Regions from separate parts of the Nocardioides marmotae genome, predicted to be linked through region 2. Evidence: predicted binding sites of a transcription regulator. Region 2 holds the regulator's gene; the other holds the start of a gene.
What was found. Region 2 encodes LexA, which represses DNA repair genes until DNA is damaged. Its sites were predicted from a motif close to TCGAACANNTGTTCGA; they were not measured.
Positions count from the first base shown of each region.

Region 1 (7,570 bases), 1.5 Mb from region 2:
GCGTCGACATGACCCGCGTCGCCGCCGTCGGCCACTCCGCCGGCGGCCGCGCGGTGGAGAACCTCGCCGTCGCCGACCCCCGCGTCGACACCTGGGTCGGCATGGCCGGCGCCGCGACCGGCGCGCTCGACGAGGGCGCGACCGCGGTCCCGACCCAGCCGGGGGTGCTGCTCGTCGGTGGCGCGGACCAGATCGTCACCCGTGAGCGGATGGAGGCGGCGTACGCCGCGATGAGCGCGCCCAAGCGCTGGGTCGAGCTCGGCGGCGCGGGCCACCTCGCCTTCAGCGACCTGTGCGAGGTCGGCGAGGGCGAGGCCGGGCTGCTCTCGGTCGCCGACCTGCTCGGCGTCCCGATCCCGGCCAACCTCATCCGCCTCGCCTCCGACGGCTGCATCGACCCCGAGCTCGCGTCGGTCGACGCGTGGCCGGCCATCCGCCACGTCGTGGTCGCCCAGCTGCGGGCGGTCCTCGGCCCCGACCAGGCGACCCCGGCCGCCTTCGACGGGCTCGTCGAGGCCTGGCCGGGCGTGGTCACCGACAGCCGCAGCGAGTAGTCCGCCCCAGCGGCGGTCCGGGTCCCGGGCCGCCAGGCGCCGGCCAGTCGGGCGGGACCCCTCTTTAGGATGAGGTGCGTGACACAGGTCGAGGAAGCTCCCGGCAATTCCTCGACCTATCCCGGTCCGGCACCCGCCCGACGTACCCGACGGGGGCCCCGCGTCGCGGCCATGACGGCGTACGCCGTGGTGCTGGCGCTGTGGTCGCAGCTGCTGGGCGTGCCCAACGACACCGTCCAGGTCTTCCTGTGGCTGTGGCTGGCCACGATCGCCTGGAACGTGCAGGAGCCCCGGCGCCACCACCTCCAGTTCCTGCGGGACTGGTGGCCGCCGGTGCTCGGGCTGGTCATCTACTTCTACAGCCGCGGCGTCACCGACGAGCTCGGCCTGCCGGTCCACATCACCATGCCGATCCGCGTCGATGAGTGGCTCGGCGGCGGCACGACGCCGACCGAGCACCTCCAGGCGGCGTGGTGCGGCGACCCGTGCCTGCGCGACTCCGCGCCGCGCTGGTACGACGTGGCCCTCACCACCGTCTACGCCTCCCACTTCGTCACCGGGCTGACCCTCGCCGCGGTGCTGTGGATGCGCAGCCGGCCGGAGTGGGTGCGGTGGATGCGGCGCTACCTCGCGATCAACTTCGGTGCGCTGGTCGTCTACATCCTCTACCCGATGGCGCCGCCGTGGATGGCCTCGGGCGACGGCTACATGGGCGAGGTCACTCGGATCACCAGCCGCGGCTGGGCCGACCTCGGCCTCGGCCGCTTCGACCTGGTCCTCCAGGGCGTCGGCAACCCGGTCGCCGCGATGCCCTCCCTGCACGCCGGCATCGCGTTCCTCGTCGCCGGCTACGGCATCGTGCGGCTGCGGAGCCCGTGGCGCTGGGTGCTGGTGGCCTACCCGCTCGCCATGTCGCTCGCGCTCGTCTACTTCGCCGAGCACTACGTCATCGACGTGGTCGCCGGCGCGCTGCTCGCCGCCCTGGTGCTCGCCGGGTGCACCTGGTGGGAGCGCCGCCAGGACCGGGGGCCGGCGCTCCGAGCCGGGCAGTGAGCACGCGGCGTACAGCCCTCCCTGGGTCCGCCCGGGCAGGATGGCCCGCATGGACCTGAGCCTCAGCGACGAGCAGGAGGGCTTCCGCGCCCTCGCGCGCGACTTCCTCGAGCGCGAGGCCGTGCCGCACCGGGTGGAGTGGGACCGGCGCGAGGCGGTCGACCTCGCGATCATCCCGGCGATGGGCGAGATCGGCTTCTTCGGGCTGACCATCCCCGAGGAGTACGGCGGGATCGGCGGGGACTACCTGACCTACGCCCTGGCGATGGAGGAGCTCGGCCGCGCCGACTCCGCGCTGCGCGGCATCGTGTCGGTCTCCAACGGGCTGGTCGGGAAGTCGATCCTCGCCGCCGGCACCGAGGAGCAGAAGCAGGAGTGGCTGCCGCGGATCGCGTCGGGCGAGGTGCTCGGCTGCTTCGGCCTGACCGAGCCCGACATCGGCTCCGACGCCGGCAACCTGACCTCGCGGGCGGTCCGCGACGGCGACGACTACGTCATCAACGGCCGCAAGCTCTTCATCACCAACGGCACCTGGGCGCAGGTCGCGCTGATCCTCGCCCGCACCGGCGGGCCGGGGGCGCGCGGGGTCACCGCGTTCCTCGTGCCCACCGACACCCCCGGCTTCGAGGCCCGCGAGATCAAGGGCAAGCTCGGCCTGCGCGGCCAGGCCACCGCGGAGCTGTTCCTCGACGACGTACGCGTCCCGGCCTCGGCCCGCCTCGGCGAGGAGGGGCAGGGCTTCAAGATCGCGATGGCCTCCCTGGACAAGGGCCGGGTCTCGGTGGCCGCCGGGTGCGTCGGGATCATCCAGGGCTGCCTGGAGTCCTCGGTCTCCTACGCCACCACGCGCACGCAGTTCGGCAAGCCCATCGCCGCCTTCCAGCTGGTCCAGGACATGATCGCCGACATCTCCCTCGACGCCGACGCCGCGCGGCTGCTGGTGTGGCGCTGCGCGGACCTGATCGACCGCGGCCTGCCCTTCCGGATGCCCGCCGCCAAGGCCAAGCTGTTCGCCTCCGAGGCCGCGGTCCGCGCCGCGAACAACGCGATCCAGGTGCACGGCGGGTCCGGGTACGTCGATGAGTACCCAGCCCAGAAGTACCTCCGCGACGCCCGCGTCATGACGCTCTACGAGGGCACCAGCCAGGTGCAGAAGCTGCTCATCGGGCGCGCCGAGACCGGCATCAGCGCCTTCGTCTGACCCACCACCCGCACCCCTTCCAGGAGGCCCTTCGTGGCGATCGACCCACAGATCGACGGACTGCTCCAGCTCATGGCCGGCTCCGGCCACCCGCCGATGTGGCAGCAGAGCCCCGAGGACGCCCGGCGCGGCTTCCGGGTGCTCACCGTCGACCTGCGCGACCCGGCGTTCGTCCCTGAGGTCGCCGCCGTCGAGGACGTCACCGTCCCCGGCGCCGCGGGGCCGCTGGCCGCCCGGATCTACCGGCCGTCGGCCGGCTCGGCCGGCTCGGCCCCGCTGCCGACCGTCGCGTTCTTCCACGGCGGCGGCTTCGTCATCGGCGACCTCGACACCCACGACCTGACCTGCCGGACCATCGCCACCCTGTGTGAGGCCGTCGTCGTCTCGGTCGACTACCGGCTCGCCCCCGAGCACCCGTTCCCGGCCGCCCCCGATGACGCGCTCGCGGCGGCCCACTGGGTCGCGGACTCCCTCGCCGACCTCGGCGGCAGCGACCGGATGGGGGTCGCCGGCGACTCCGCCGGCGGCAACCTCTCCGCCGTCGTCGCCCAGGCCTTCCGCGACGAGGGCCGCCCGCTTGCCGGGCAGCTGCTGGTCTACCCGGTCACCGACATGGGCGGGTCCTACCCCTCGCACACCGAGAACGCCGAGGGGTTCTTCCTCGACACCCAGACCATGGCGTGGTTCGGCGCGCAGTACGTCGGCGACCCCTCCGCCCTGGGCGACCCGCGGCTCTCGCCGCTGCACGGGCGCCTCGACGGGCTCGCCCCCGCCGTCGTCGTCACCGCCGAGCTCGACCCGCTGCGCGACGACGGCAACGCCTACGCCCGCGCACTGGCCGAGGCCGGCGTCCGGGTCGAGCACCGGGTCTTCCCCGGGATGATCCACGGCTTCGTCGACATGGGTCGCCACTCCGCGGCCGCGCAGGCGGCCATCGAGGAGACGTGCGCGCTCTTCCGGACGGTCCTCCACGACGAGGCGGGCCGCTGAGGTGGCGGGCCTGCTCACGACCCGCGACGTCGCCCTCGCCGTCGCGCCCGGGCTGCTCAGCCTCGCGGACCCGTCCGCCCTCTCGGGGCGCGGCCTGGCGGCGTACCGGCTCGGCGTCGCGGCCACCACCGTCGCCTCCACCGTCGTCGAGCTCGACGACCCCGACCTCCACGCGCCGCCCGCCGTCCGCTGGGCCGGCGGCGTGGCCGTCGGCGCGCTGCTCTGGCGCACCATGCCGCGGTGGGAGCGCGCCGACGTCGCGCTGCACAGCTGGCTCACCGCGCACGGCGTCCCGCGTTCCCGCCTCGTCGTCGCCACCCTCTCCACCGCCGCCGTCCTCGCCCTCGCCGCCCTCGAGCGGCGCCGGCCGACCGACGACGGTCAGCCTGACCCCGGACCGGACCACGAGCCGGACTCTGAGCAGGTTCGCGACCCGGACCCGGTGGTCGGCTGACGCGTCGCCCCGCTGGGCGCGAGTCGGCGGGGCGGTCGTGTGCCTCAGGAGGCGGGTCGGCGCGTGCTCAGGCACACGACCCCGCCGGCGTTCGCGGGTCACCACGGCACCGCCTTCCCCGAGTCGGCCGGGAGCGGGGAAGGCGGGGCAGTCGCGTGCTTCAGGACGCGGAGCGGCGCGTGCTCAGGCACACGACCGCGCCTGGCCGGCCGTCCTGCTTGGCCCGCGCGTGCCCGGTAACGGGCTCGACGTGCCTGTGCCCCGCCGGCTGGGCGCTCCGGCGGGGTCGTGGGCGGTGGGGCTACGTCGGGGACGGCTCGGCAGCCGGTGATTCGGGCGGGGGTGGTTCGGGTCCGAGGTCGTGGGTGCCGTGGTGGTCGACGCGGTAGGTGAGGCCGGTGGGTCCGCGCCAGAGGTACGTGCCTGGCGCTGGTGTCTGTTGGTCCCAGCCGGCGTGGGTCTTGGCGCGGTGGTGGCGCCTGCAGAGCGGGGCGATGTTCTCGGTCGCCGTCGGTCCGCCGCGGGCATGGGGGACGACGTGGTCGTCGTCGACCCTGCTGGTCGCGTGGGCGGGGCGGGTGCACCAAGGGAACACGCAGTGCAGGTCACGCAGCCTCGTCTGCTGACTGAGTCGGTCGGGGACCTCGTAGGCCTCGACGTGGATCCGCTCGGCCAGGTCGATGACCGGCTTCACGGTGATCGAGGCCTGTCCTCGTGCAGCTCGGGTGCACCAGTCGGCGAGCTGGGTGGTGAGCACGAACCCGCGGACGTTCTCCACGCGGGTGATGTCGTCGAGGGTCCCGTCGGGGCTCTGGTGGACGTGGACCACGAGGGGCTTGGGGTCGGTGTCGAACTCGAGCTGCATCTGGCGGCGGGCCATGTCACCCAGGGCCACGGACCGGCGGGCGTCGAGGGTGTCGGTGCAGCCCAGCCGCTCCAACCGAGCCGCGCCCTTCGCCAGCGCGTCGTCGAGATCCAGCGCATCCGCCAGGTCGAGGGTCGCCCACACGTCCACGTGGCCGCCGAAGGACACCTGGCGGGACTGGACCGTCACGTGCCGGGCCTCGGCACGCTCGGTCGCGACCCGTTGGGCTTCGTCGGGGTCGAACCGGACCAGCGCCTCCTCCAGCAACCGCTCCAGTGCTGCGGGCCCGATGGTCGAGGCGACGGGTGCGAGGTGGGTGTCGACGAAGGCTGCACCCTTCTTCGGCAGGTGAAGCGTCCGCCGCGCCAGCGATCGTGCCTTCCACGCGGGCAGGTCCAGGGAGGTGACCTTGGCCCAGAGCTTGGGGAGCCGGTAGCGAAGCTCGAGGGCTTCGGCAAGGTAGGCGCGGCCGGCGTCCTCGGACTTGCCGAGCCCGGCCGCGAACTCCACGACGGCGAACTCGGTCACGAACGGCGCACCCTCACCCGCGAGGCAGACCGGCTTGTCGCCGAACCCGCGGAACACCGACCAGGTCGCGGCGTCGTCCAGCGACTCGGCCGGGTGCAACACGCACCACTGGACCGCCGCCTCAAGGAGACGAGCCTCCGCAGCGTTCACCGCCTTCTGCTCGGCCCGCGCGGACGCGAGCACATCGGCTGGAGTGTCCAGCGGGTGCTCGAGCGTCGCGATCAAGGCCATGCCTCATTCTAGTCGAACACGTGCTCGAATGGAAGAGGTCTGTTCGCACATCTTCAGAACGGGGTCGGACGCGCCAGCGCGAGGCGGCGGCCAGAGACCCGGCAGCAGACCGCGACCCACGACGTACCTGGTCCATAGCTGCCAAAACCGCGACCACCCACAGCCCGCAGGCCGAAGGTCGGCCGCCAGGGGCCTCGACACGTCGGCGCCGAGGGCGCCTCCTGCTCGACCAGCAGCGGGCCCGCAGGCCGAAGATCGCCTCACGGGGCGCCTCCTGCGCGACCAGCAGAGCGGGCCCGAAAGCCGACGAGCAAGGCCTCAGGCCGACCCACAAGCCATCAACGCCAGATCGAGCAGGAGCTTGTCGCGAGGGTCGGCGAGCGAGCGGCCGGTGAGCTGCTCGATCTGCTTGAGCCGGTAGATGACGGTGTTGCGGTGGCAGTAGAGGTCCTCGGCGGCGTGCGTGGGGGACCCGCCGTGCCGCAGCAGCGCAGCGAGGGTGTCGAGGAGCGTGCGGGACTGGGCCTCGGGAAGCGCGAGGATCGGCCCGAGCGTGCGGGCGAGGAGCAGGGGCGCGACCTGGGGGCTGCCGGCGAGGAGCACCTCGGGCAGCCGTTCGCTGACCGGGACGACGCCGCGGCCGGCGCGCGGGAGCGTCTCGGCGGCGCGGGTCGCGAGCTGGAAGGCGGTGGCGAAGCCGGCGATGCCGTCGGGCGCGGTGGCCACGCCCATCCGGCCGGCGGCGTACGGCGCGAACAGCTCGGCGATCCCCGGCTCGTCGGGCAGCGGCCCGGCCAGCAGGCCGAAGTAGATCCCGGAGCGCACGTGCCACCGCGACACGACGCCGAGCTTGTCGAGCCGGTCCTCGGCCGGGCCGAGCGAGTCGGGCGGGTCGTCGTAGAGCGCGACCACGCAGGCGACGGTGTCGTCGGGGCCGACGTCGAGCACCGTGCGGGCCTCGTCAGCGAAGTCGGGGTCGGCGCCGCGGCCCTCGAGGAGGGCGTCGAGGAAGGACTGCTGGCGCTGGAGGTCGTGGCGCTGGAGCCGCGCGGCCTCCCGGCGGTAGGCCTCGATCAGCACCGCGTTCTGCACGTCAAGGTTGGACCACACCGTGCCGCCGGCGGCGAGCAGCACCTGGTCGTCGACGACGCCGTCCGGCGCGGTCGCCGAGCGGGCGATGAGCGCCTCCCACAGCACCCGCGCGCCGAGCATGTAGGCGTTGAGCACCAGCTCCAGCGGCACCCCCTGCCGGGCCCGGCGCCGGCCGGTCTCGCGCCAGATGTCGATGGCGGTGGGGCTCCCCTGGGTCCGCCGTCCCGAGAGCACCTCGAGCCCGCGGCGGATGTGCACCCGGGTGCTCTCCCGGACGTCGACCCGCAGCTCGGGCCCCATCCGCTCGTAGAGCGACGCGTCCCGCTCGAAGAGCGCGAGCGTGATGCTGTCGGCGATCGTGTCGGCCTGGTCGAGCAGGAGCGCCCAGGCCCGCGCCGGCGCCGCGCCGGCGCTCGTCCCGGCCGGCGCCGCGGCTGCTGACTGGGCGGGGCGCATGGAGGCACGTTCGCACTCCGTGCACAAACCGCACCACCCCCCTGGGGGGTTCGGGGCGATCCGTCCAAGCGAATCTGTGCTCCGCGCCCAGTGCGCATCCTGTGCGCCGCCACCAAGGTGGTGCAGGTCACAGTCCGGGGAGCCGC
Region 1 covers NZ_CP053660.1:3,657,186-3,664,755, forward strand. Annotated here, with positions in the region: gene HPC71_RS17280 (alpha/beta hydrolase family protein) at 1-554, shown strand, start outside; gene HPC71_RS17285 (phosphatase PAP2 family protein) at 726-1,607, shown strand; gene HPC71_RS17290 (acyl-CoA dehydrogenase family protein) at 1,657-2,808, shown strand; gene HPC71_RS17295 (alpha/beta hydrolase) at 2,842-3,798, shown strand; gene HPC71_RS17300 (hypothetical protein) at 3,800-4,252, shown strand; gene HPC71_RS17305 (HNH endonuclease signature motif containing protein) at 4,554-5,876, opposite strand; gene HPC71_RS17310 (PucR family transcriptional regulator) at 6,195-7,424, opposite strand.
Region 1: the regulator LexA is predicted to act here: its motif matches at 5,889-5,904, upstream of HPC71_RS17305 (HNH endonuclease signature motif containing protein).

Region 2 (7,570 bases):
CAGAACACCACGACCGGCTCCGGCGCCACGATCGGAGGCAGGACCATCACCAGCCGCCGGTGACCGCCGCGGCGCGCGGCCACACGTACGCCCCGGACCCCCACGGGGCACCGGGGCCGGCATGGACGCACTGCGCGGACTGGTCGGCCTGGCCGTGCTGCTGCTGGTGGCGGTCGCGGTCTCCCGGCACCGGCGCGGCATCTCGTGGCGCACCGTCGGGGTCGCCCTGGCTCTGCAGGTCGCCTTCGCCGCTCTGGTGCTGCGCTGGGGCCCCGGCGAACGGGGCCTCCGGTGGGTCTCGGACCGGGTCGCGACCCTGATCGGGTACGCCGACCAGGGCACGGTCTTCGTCTTCGGGCCGCTGACCGAGGTGGGCGAGGAGGGCGGGACGATCTTCGCGCTGTCGGTGCTGCCGGTGATTATCTTCCTCGGCGCACTGGTCGGCCTGCTGTTCTACCTGCGCGTCATCCAGTGGGCGACGTACGTCGTCGGCGGCGCGCTCGCGCGGCTGCTGGGCGTGAGCAAGGTGGAGTCGCTCTACGCCGGCACGGTGATCTTCCTCGGCCAGTCCGAGGCGCCGTTGATGATCGGCCCGTACCTCCGCTCACTGCGCAGGAGCCAGCTGTTCACCGTGATGGCCGCCGGGTTCGCCGCGGCGGCCGGATCGACGCTGGTGGGCTACTCGCTGCTCGGCGCGCCGCTGGACTACCTGCTCGCCGCCACCGTCATGAACGCCCCCGCCTCCCTGCTCATGGCCAAGATCATGTGGCCCGACTCCACCCCGGAGGGTCCCGGCGACGGCCCGCTCGACGAACCGGAGGACGGCGCGCCCGAGCTCGACGTGCGCAACGTGCGCGACCACGAGTCACGCAACGTCATCGACGCCATCGGCCGCGGCGCGATCGCCGGCGGCCGGATCGCGGTGACCGTCGGCGCGCTGCTGATCGCCTTCATCGCGCTCATTGCCCTGGCCAACGGCATCCTCGGCGCGGTCGGCGGGTGGTTCGGCGCCGACGGGCTGACCTTCGAGAAGATCCTCGGCTGGGCGCTCGCCCCGCTGGCCTGGCTGCTCGGGGTGCCGTGGTCGGAGGCCGTCGACGCCGGGTCGTGGATCGGGCAGAAGACCGTGCTCAACGAGTTCGTGGCGTACGCCGACTTCGGCCCCCAGGTCGACTCGCTCACGCCGGTGACCGTCGCGGTGGTGACCTTCGCGCTGGCCGGCTTCGCGAACTTCTCCTCGATCGCCATCCAGATCGGCACCCTCGGCTCACTGGTGCCCGAGCGGCGCGCGGTCGTCGCCGAGCTCGGCCTGCGGGCGCTGCTCGCCGGCAGCCTGGCCAACCTCGCGAACGCCGCGATCGCCGGGCTGGTGATCGGGATCGGGACCTAGCCGGCCGCCACGGGGTCGCCGTCGGTCGCGGGCGCGTCGGCCAGCTCGAGGGCGAACCAGACGGTCGTGCCGGTGACGTCCCGCTCGGAGCCCCAGCGGGTGGAGAGGGCGTCGACCAGCTGGAGGCCGCGGCCGTAGACGCGCAGCGGGTCGGGATCCTCCGAGGGGTGCGGCTCGCCCGCGGCGGTCGGCTTGCCGAGCCCGCCGAGGTCGCGGACGGTCACCGTCAGCACGCCGGCGTCGAGGACGACGCGCAGCTCCGAGGCGGTGCCGGCGTGGACGACCGCGTTGGTGACCAGCTCGGAGAGGCACAGCTGGGCGTCGTCGACCGCCTCGTCGTCGACCGCCCACGCCCGCAGGTGCTCGCGCAGGAACCGCCGCGCCGCACCGGTCGCCCGCGGACTGCTCTCGAGCAGCACGCTGGTGGTCAGCGCGCCCTCCGGCACGACCGGCTCCTGCGGGACCGCGTCGGAGCCCCGGCGGCCCGAGGCGAGTCGCACGCGACGTACGGCGTCGGAGGCGCGGCGCGCGATCGAGCGGAACGTCGCGATCCGGCGCTCGTCGAGGGCGGCCGGGTCGGAGAGGTAGACCAGCAGCCCGCCGATCGGCGAGCCGGTCCCCGGCAGCGGCAGCGCGGCGACCGCGGCGACGCCCCGCTCGCCCTGGCCCTGCAGGAAGGAGGCGTAGCGCCCCCCGAAGTCGTCGAGCCCGCCGTGAACCACCTCGCCGGTGCGGACCACCGTCGTCAGCGGTACGTCGTCGTAGGCGTCGATGTGGGACCAGTCGAGATCGTCCTGGCCCACGGCCGCGGCGCTGTCGACGAACCGGAGCCGTCGACCGCCACCCTCGCTCAGCGCGAGCGCGGCCCGCACCACCGCGGGCCCCCCGGCCACCACCGCGAGGACCGCCCGCACGACCTGGTCGACGTCGTGGGCGTCCCGCAGGAACGGATCGAGCATCGGCATGGGTCCGGTCGACGCGCCGAGGCCTCCGCCCGGCACCGACGAGGTCCCCACTTCGCCATGCACAAATGACAGCGTAAAGCCTTCGGGGCGATCCGGCTCGGGGCGATCACGCCGCGGCCGGACCACCGTGGCACGGCCGAGCGCATCGCCGCCGCGGGTCGGGGCAGCGCGACGGCCCGCGATCAGGGATGATGAGCCCCGTGGCGGCGGGCAAGCGGGCGGGGTCGAGGCGGGGCGCGAAGCGCCGCCCGGCGTTCCAGCCGCGGCTGGCCCTGCTCGCCCTCGGGGTCACAGCGCTGGTCGTGGCCTGGGGCTACCTCGTGTACGCCGCCATCGACTTCGGCGCGACCGCCCGCGGCGGCGAGTCCGCCGCGTGGGCCTTCCTCGCACTGGCCTCCCTCGGCGCGGTCGCCTGCCTCTTCGCGGGGCTGATGCTCATCGTCCGACTCCTCCGCGAGCTCGGCATCACCTCCCCGCCCCCGCCGCGCGACCCCGGCCCGCAGCCGCCCTCGGTCGCCCCCGGCGGCCGCCGCGCCGCTCGCTGACCCGCCGAGTCGGCACTTCTAACCGGCCGAGTCGGCACTTCCGACCGGCCGAGTCGGCACTTCTGCCCCGCCGAGTCGGCACTTCTGCCCCGCCGAGTCGGCACTTCTGCCCCGCCGAGTCGGCACTTCTGCCCCGCCGAGTCGGCACTTCTGCCCCGCCGAGTCGGCACTTCTGCCCCGCCGAGTCGGCACTTCTGACCGGCCGAGTCGGTACTTCCGACTACCCCGGCAGCTGCCCTGGCCAGAAGTGCTTGCTCGGCCCGCCGGAAGTGAGCACTCGCCGCGCTGGAAGTGCCCACTCGGCCCGCCGGAAGTGAGCACTCGCCGTGCCGGAAGTGAGCACTCGGCCCGCCAAAGGTGACTACTCGGCGACGGGAGGGGGCGGGAGGGGGCGGGCGGACGGTGAGAATGCCTTGCCCGCGGCGAGCATCCGGATGATGGACTCCTTGGCATCGCCCGGCGGCGCCTCCGAGCCTGGGCCGGCCCCGTCGTCCCGGTCGGCCAGGGCCGGACACGCCGCAGGGGCGGGGCCGCGAACGGCCCCGCCCCTGTCTTCCCCTGATCGCCGGCCGGGGTCGAAGCGGTCGGCGACGTGCGTGGTGGCCGCCCGCAGGTCGGGCGACCGAGCAGCCGAGTGGTCAGGCCGCGGGCACGACCAGGCGCTGGCCGGCGTCGAGCGCGGCGGTGTCGAGGGCGTTGAGCCGCTCGATCTGGTTCATCATGCCGCGGACGTCGCCGTCCTCGGCGAGGTCGGCGGCGATCCCCCACAGGGTCTCGCCGGTGCCGACCATCACGACGCGGGTGGGCTCGGGGGTGCCGGCCTCGTCGGTCGCGACCGAGCCGGCGGCGATGAACAGGCCGACGCCGAGCACGAAGGCCAGCGCGAGCAGGAAGACCACGAGCCGGCCGCGTCGGGTCAGCCGCACGGTCGCCCCACGGGTGGGGCGGTCGAACGAGGTGGCGTACGGGGCGCGGGTGGCGGTGATGGTGCTCATGCGGGACCTCCTGGGGAAGCGGCGGTCAGCCTCGGGTCGTGTCGATCTCGGTCTGCACCGATGTCTAACCGCGACCACCGACAGTGGTCGGCGAGCCAGTCATCGAGCAGACGTTCGATCGAACGTATGTACGACCGTAGAGCACTTGTTCGAACAGATCAAGGACCTGTGCGAACGAATGTTCGAACGCTTCTCAGCGCAGGCGGCGCCTCCCCTGGGCCGCGAACACCGCCAGCGCCGGGCCGGAGAGCGACGGCGCGAGCTGGCCCACCCGCATCGCGGCGCCGCGCCACCCGGGCAGGGTGCGCACGACGCGCCGCGAGCCGACGAGGTCGACCGCCGCCTGGGCCGTCTCCTCCACCGACAGCAGGTGGCCACCGGAGCTGACCAGCCGCTTGGCCAGGCCGTCGGGGCGCATCTCGGCGACCAGCGTGGTGTCCACGCCGTCGGGGCACAGCGCGTGCACGCGGACCCCGCGCGGCGCCTCGAGGGAGACCGAGGATGCGAGCGAGACGACCGCGGCCTTCGTCGCGGCGTACAGGGAGAGCCCCGGGACGGGGCCGAGGCCCGAGAGCGAGGCGGTGAGCACGAGGTCCCCGCCGCGGGGGCCGAACGCCGCCAGCGCGGCGCGGGTGCTCCAGACCGCGCCGAGCAGGTTGACCTCGACCAGGCGGCGTACCTGCTCCTCGGTCAGGTCCACGAGCGTCCCGTCGTCGCCGACGCCGGCGTTGGAGAACCAGGCGACGACGTCGCCGTGGCCCGCCGCCACCCGGGCGACCTCGGCGTGCGAGGCGGGGTCGCGCACGTCCTGGGCCACCCCCTCGGCCGCGCCGATCTCGCGGGCGGTGCGGGCCGCCCCCTCCCCGTCCACGTCGGTGACCACGACGCGGTGACCGCGGGCGACCATGAGCTCGGCGATGCCGCGGCCGATGCCGCGGGCCGCCCCGGTGACGACACAGCTGGTGTTCTCCATGGCCCGATCCAACCAGCGCCGGCCCCGCGCCACCCTCCTCGCCCGCCGAGCCGACCGAGCCGACCGACGCCCGCGCGACACACCTTCGAACAGGTGTTTGAACACGGGCGCGGAAGGCTCTACGGTGCTGTCAAGGCCCCGCACCACCGCTCGCCCGTCACCGCGCTACCCCGGAAGGCACCTCCCCATGGCGAAGAACCCCGGCTCCAAGGTCACCGAGATGCCCGACGGCGCGCCCGACGTCACCGGCCTGACCCCGCGCCAGACCCGGATCCTCGCCCACATCCGCGACAGCATCGAGGGCCGTGGCTACCCGCCGAGCATGCGCGAGATCGGGGACGCGGTCGGGCTGACCAGCTCCTCGAGCGTGGCCCACCAGCTGAAGGTGCTCGAGGAGAAGGGCTTCCTCAAGCGCGACCCGCATCGCCCGCGCGCCCTCGAGGTGTTCCTGCCCGAGGTGATGGCCGCGCGGCGGGCCATGGCGAGCGCCGATGACGGGGCGGTCGACGAGACGGGCGTGGGCGACATGCTGCCCGAGGCGCAGTACGTCCCGATGGTCGGCCGGATCGCGGCCGGTGGCCCGATCCTGGCCGAGGAGCGCGTGGAGGACGTCTTCCCGCTGCCCAAGCAGCTCGTGGGCGACGGTCAGCTGTTCCTGCTGGAGGTCGCCGGCGACTCGATGGTCGAGGCGGCGATCTGCAACGGCGACTACGTCGTCATCCGGCAGCAGCCGACCGCCGACAACGGCGAGATCGTCGCGGCGATGATCGACGGCGAGGCGACGGTCAAGACCTTCCAGCGCAAGGACGGCAAGGTGTGGCTGCTGCCGCACAACGCGGCGTACGAGCCCATCGACGGCACGCACGCGACCATCCTCGGCAAGGTCACCGCGGTCCTGCGCCGGATGTGACGTCGGTCCGGCCGCGAGTGCACACCGGTGGCCGAGAGGCCCGAGAGACAGGCTCCGACGGCGTCCCCGGGTCGATCCGGGGGCGAATCAGGGGTAAGCCGGATGCTCATCACCGCCGGCATACGGCAATCTTGGACCTGTGAGCGACGTCGCCAGCCCCACGAGGTACCCACGCCTGCGGCGTGGGGTCGTCGAGCTGGCCCTGGTCCTGACCCTCTACGTGCTCTACAGCGGCTCGCGGCTCTTCGCCGACGACTCGCTGGCGCCGGCGCTCGTGCGCGCCCAAGAGCTGCTGCACGTCGAGAGCCTGGTGGGGCTGCACTTCGAGGCCTCCCTCAACCAGGTCTTCGTCGAGACCAAGATCCTCGGGCTCCTCTCCAGCTACTGGTACGCCACCGCCCACTACGTCGTGACCGCCGTGGCCCTGCTCTGGCTCTACCGCCTCGGCGCCCGTCACTACGTGCCCGCCCGCCGGGCGCTCGTCGCCGCGACCCTGATCGGCCTGGCGCTCTACCTGCTGCTGCCGACCGCGCCGCCGCGCTTCGTCGAGGGGTACGTCGACGTGCTCTCCCTCCACGCCGCCGACGGCTGGTGGGGCTCGGACGCCTCGGCGCCGAAGGGGCTCGGCGGGCTGACCAACCAGCTCGCCGCGTTCCCCTCGCTGCACGCCGGCTGGGCCCTGTGGGTTGCGATCATCGTGCAGATGAACGCGCGCACTTCCTGGGTGCGCGCGCTCGGCTGGACCTACGCGCTGATCACCGCCGTGGTCATCGTGGGCACCGGCAACCACTGGGTCCTCGACGCGATCGCCGGATGGCTGGTGATCGGCCTGGGCTTCCTCGTCGCCGCTCGGCTCGGGCGCCGGCTGGACCGGCGGGCGCCCGCCGACGAGGCGAACGACCCGGAAGTGGTCGTGTCGGAGTCGAGGCAGCACAGCTCGACCTCGGTCGGCTGAGGCCCACCCCTCCCCGGTGACCGGGCGGCGTACCCGGTCTGAACAGGCGGCGTCCGGGCCGCTGGAGGCATCACGTCCGGGCGGCCGCGTCGTTGGGGCAAGCGTGACCACGACCCAGCCCGACCGGCCGAGCCCCGCGGGCTCCGTCGGCCGCCGCACCGTCGTCGCCACCGGGGCCGTGGGCCTCGGCGTCGCGACGCTCGCCCCCGCCGCCGCCGATGGCCCCGCCACCAGCCCCGCCTCGACCTCCCGCCGCCACCGCGTCTTCCAGCACGGCATCGCCTCGGGCGACCCCCTGCCGGGTGCGGTGGTGATCTGGACCCGCGTCACCCCCACCCGGGCGGCCACTGCCGGGTCGGGCCGCGGGCCGCGCACCGAGGTCGGGTGGGAGGTCGCCACCGACCGCTCCTTCCGCGACGTCGTGCGCCGCGGCACGTTCGTCACCAGCGCCGGCCGCGACCACACCGTCAAGCTCGACGTCACCGGCCTGCGCCCCGCGACCTGGTACCACTACCGCTTCACCGCGGCCGGCCAGCGCAGCCGCGTCGGCCGCACCCGCACGGCGCCGGCCCCCGGCGCGAGCCCGCGCAACCTGCGCTTCGGGGTCGTCTCCTGCGCCAACTACCAGGCCGGCTACTTCGCCGCCTACCGCCACCTGGCCCGCCGCGACGACCTGCACGCGGTGCTGCACCTGGGCGACTACCTCTACGAGTACGAGGCGGGCCGCTACGGCGCCGGCGAGGTGATCGTGCGCCGCCACGAGCCGGCCGGGGAGATCGTCTCCCTCGACGACTACCGGCAGCGGCACGCGCAGTACAAGACCGACCCCGACCTCCA
Region 2 covers NZ_CP053660.1:777,238-784,807, reverse strand. Annotated here, with positions in the region: gene HPC71_RS03735 (mismatch-specific DNA-glycosylase) at 1-29, opposite strand, end outside; gene HPC71_RS03730 (NupC/NupG family nucleoside CNT transporter) at 122-1,390, shown strand; gene HPC71_RS03725 (ATP-binding protein) at 1,387-2,355, opposite strand; gene HPC71_RS03720 (hypothetical protein) at 2,547-2,900, shown strand; gene HPC71_RS03715 (LysM peptidoglycan-binding domain-containing protein) at 3,539-3,895, opposite strand; gene HPC71_RS03710 (SDR family NAD(P)-dependent oxidoreductase) at 4,089-4,868, opposite strand; gene lexA (transcriptional repressor LexA) at 5,056-5,778, shown strand; gene HPC71_RS03700 (phosphatase PAP2 family protein) at 5,918-6,733, shown strand; gene HPC71_RS03695 (alkaline phosphatase D family protein) at 6,837-7,570, shown strand, end outside.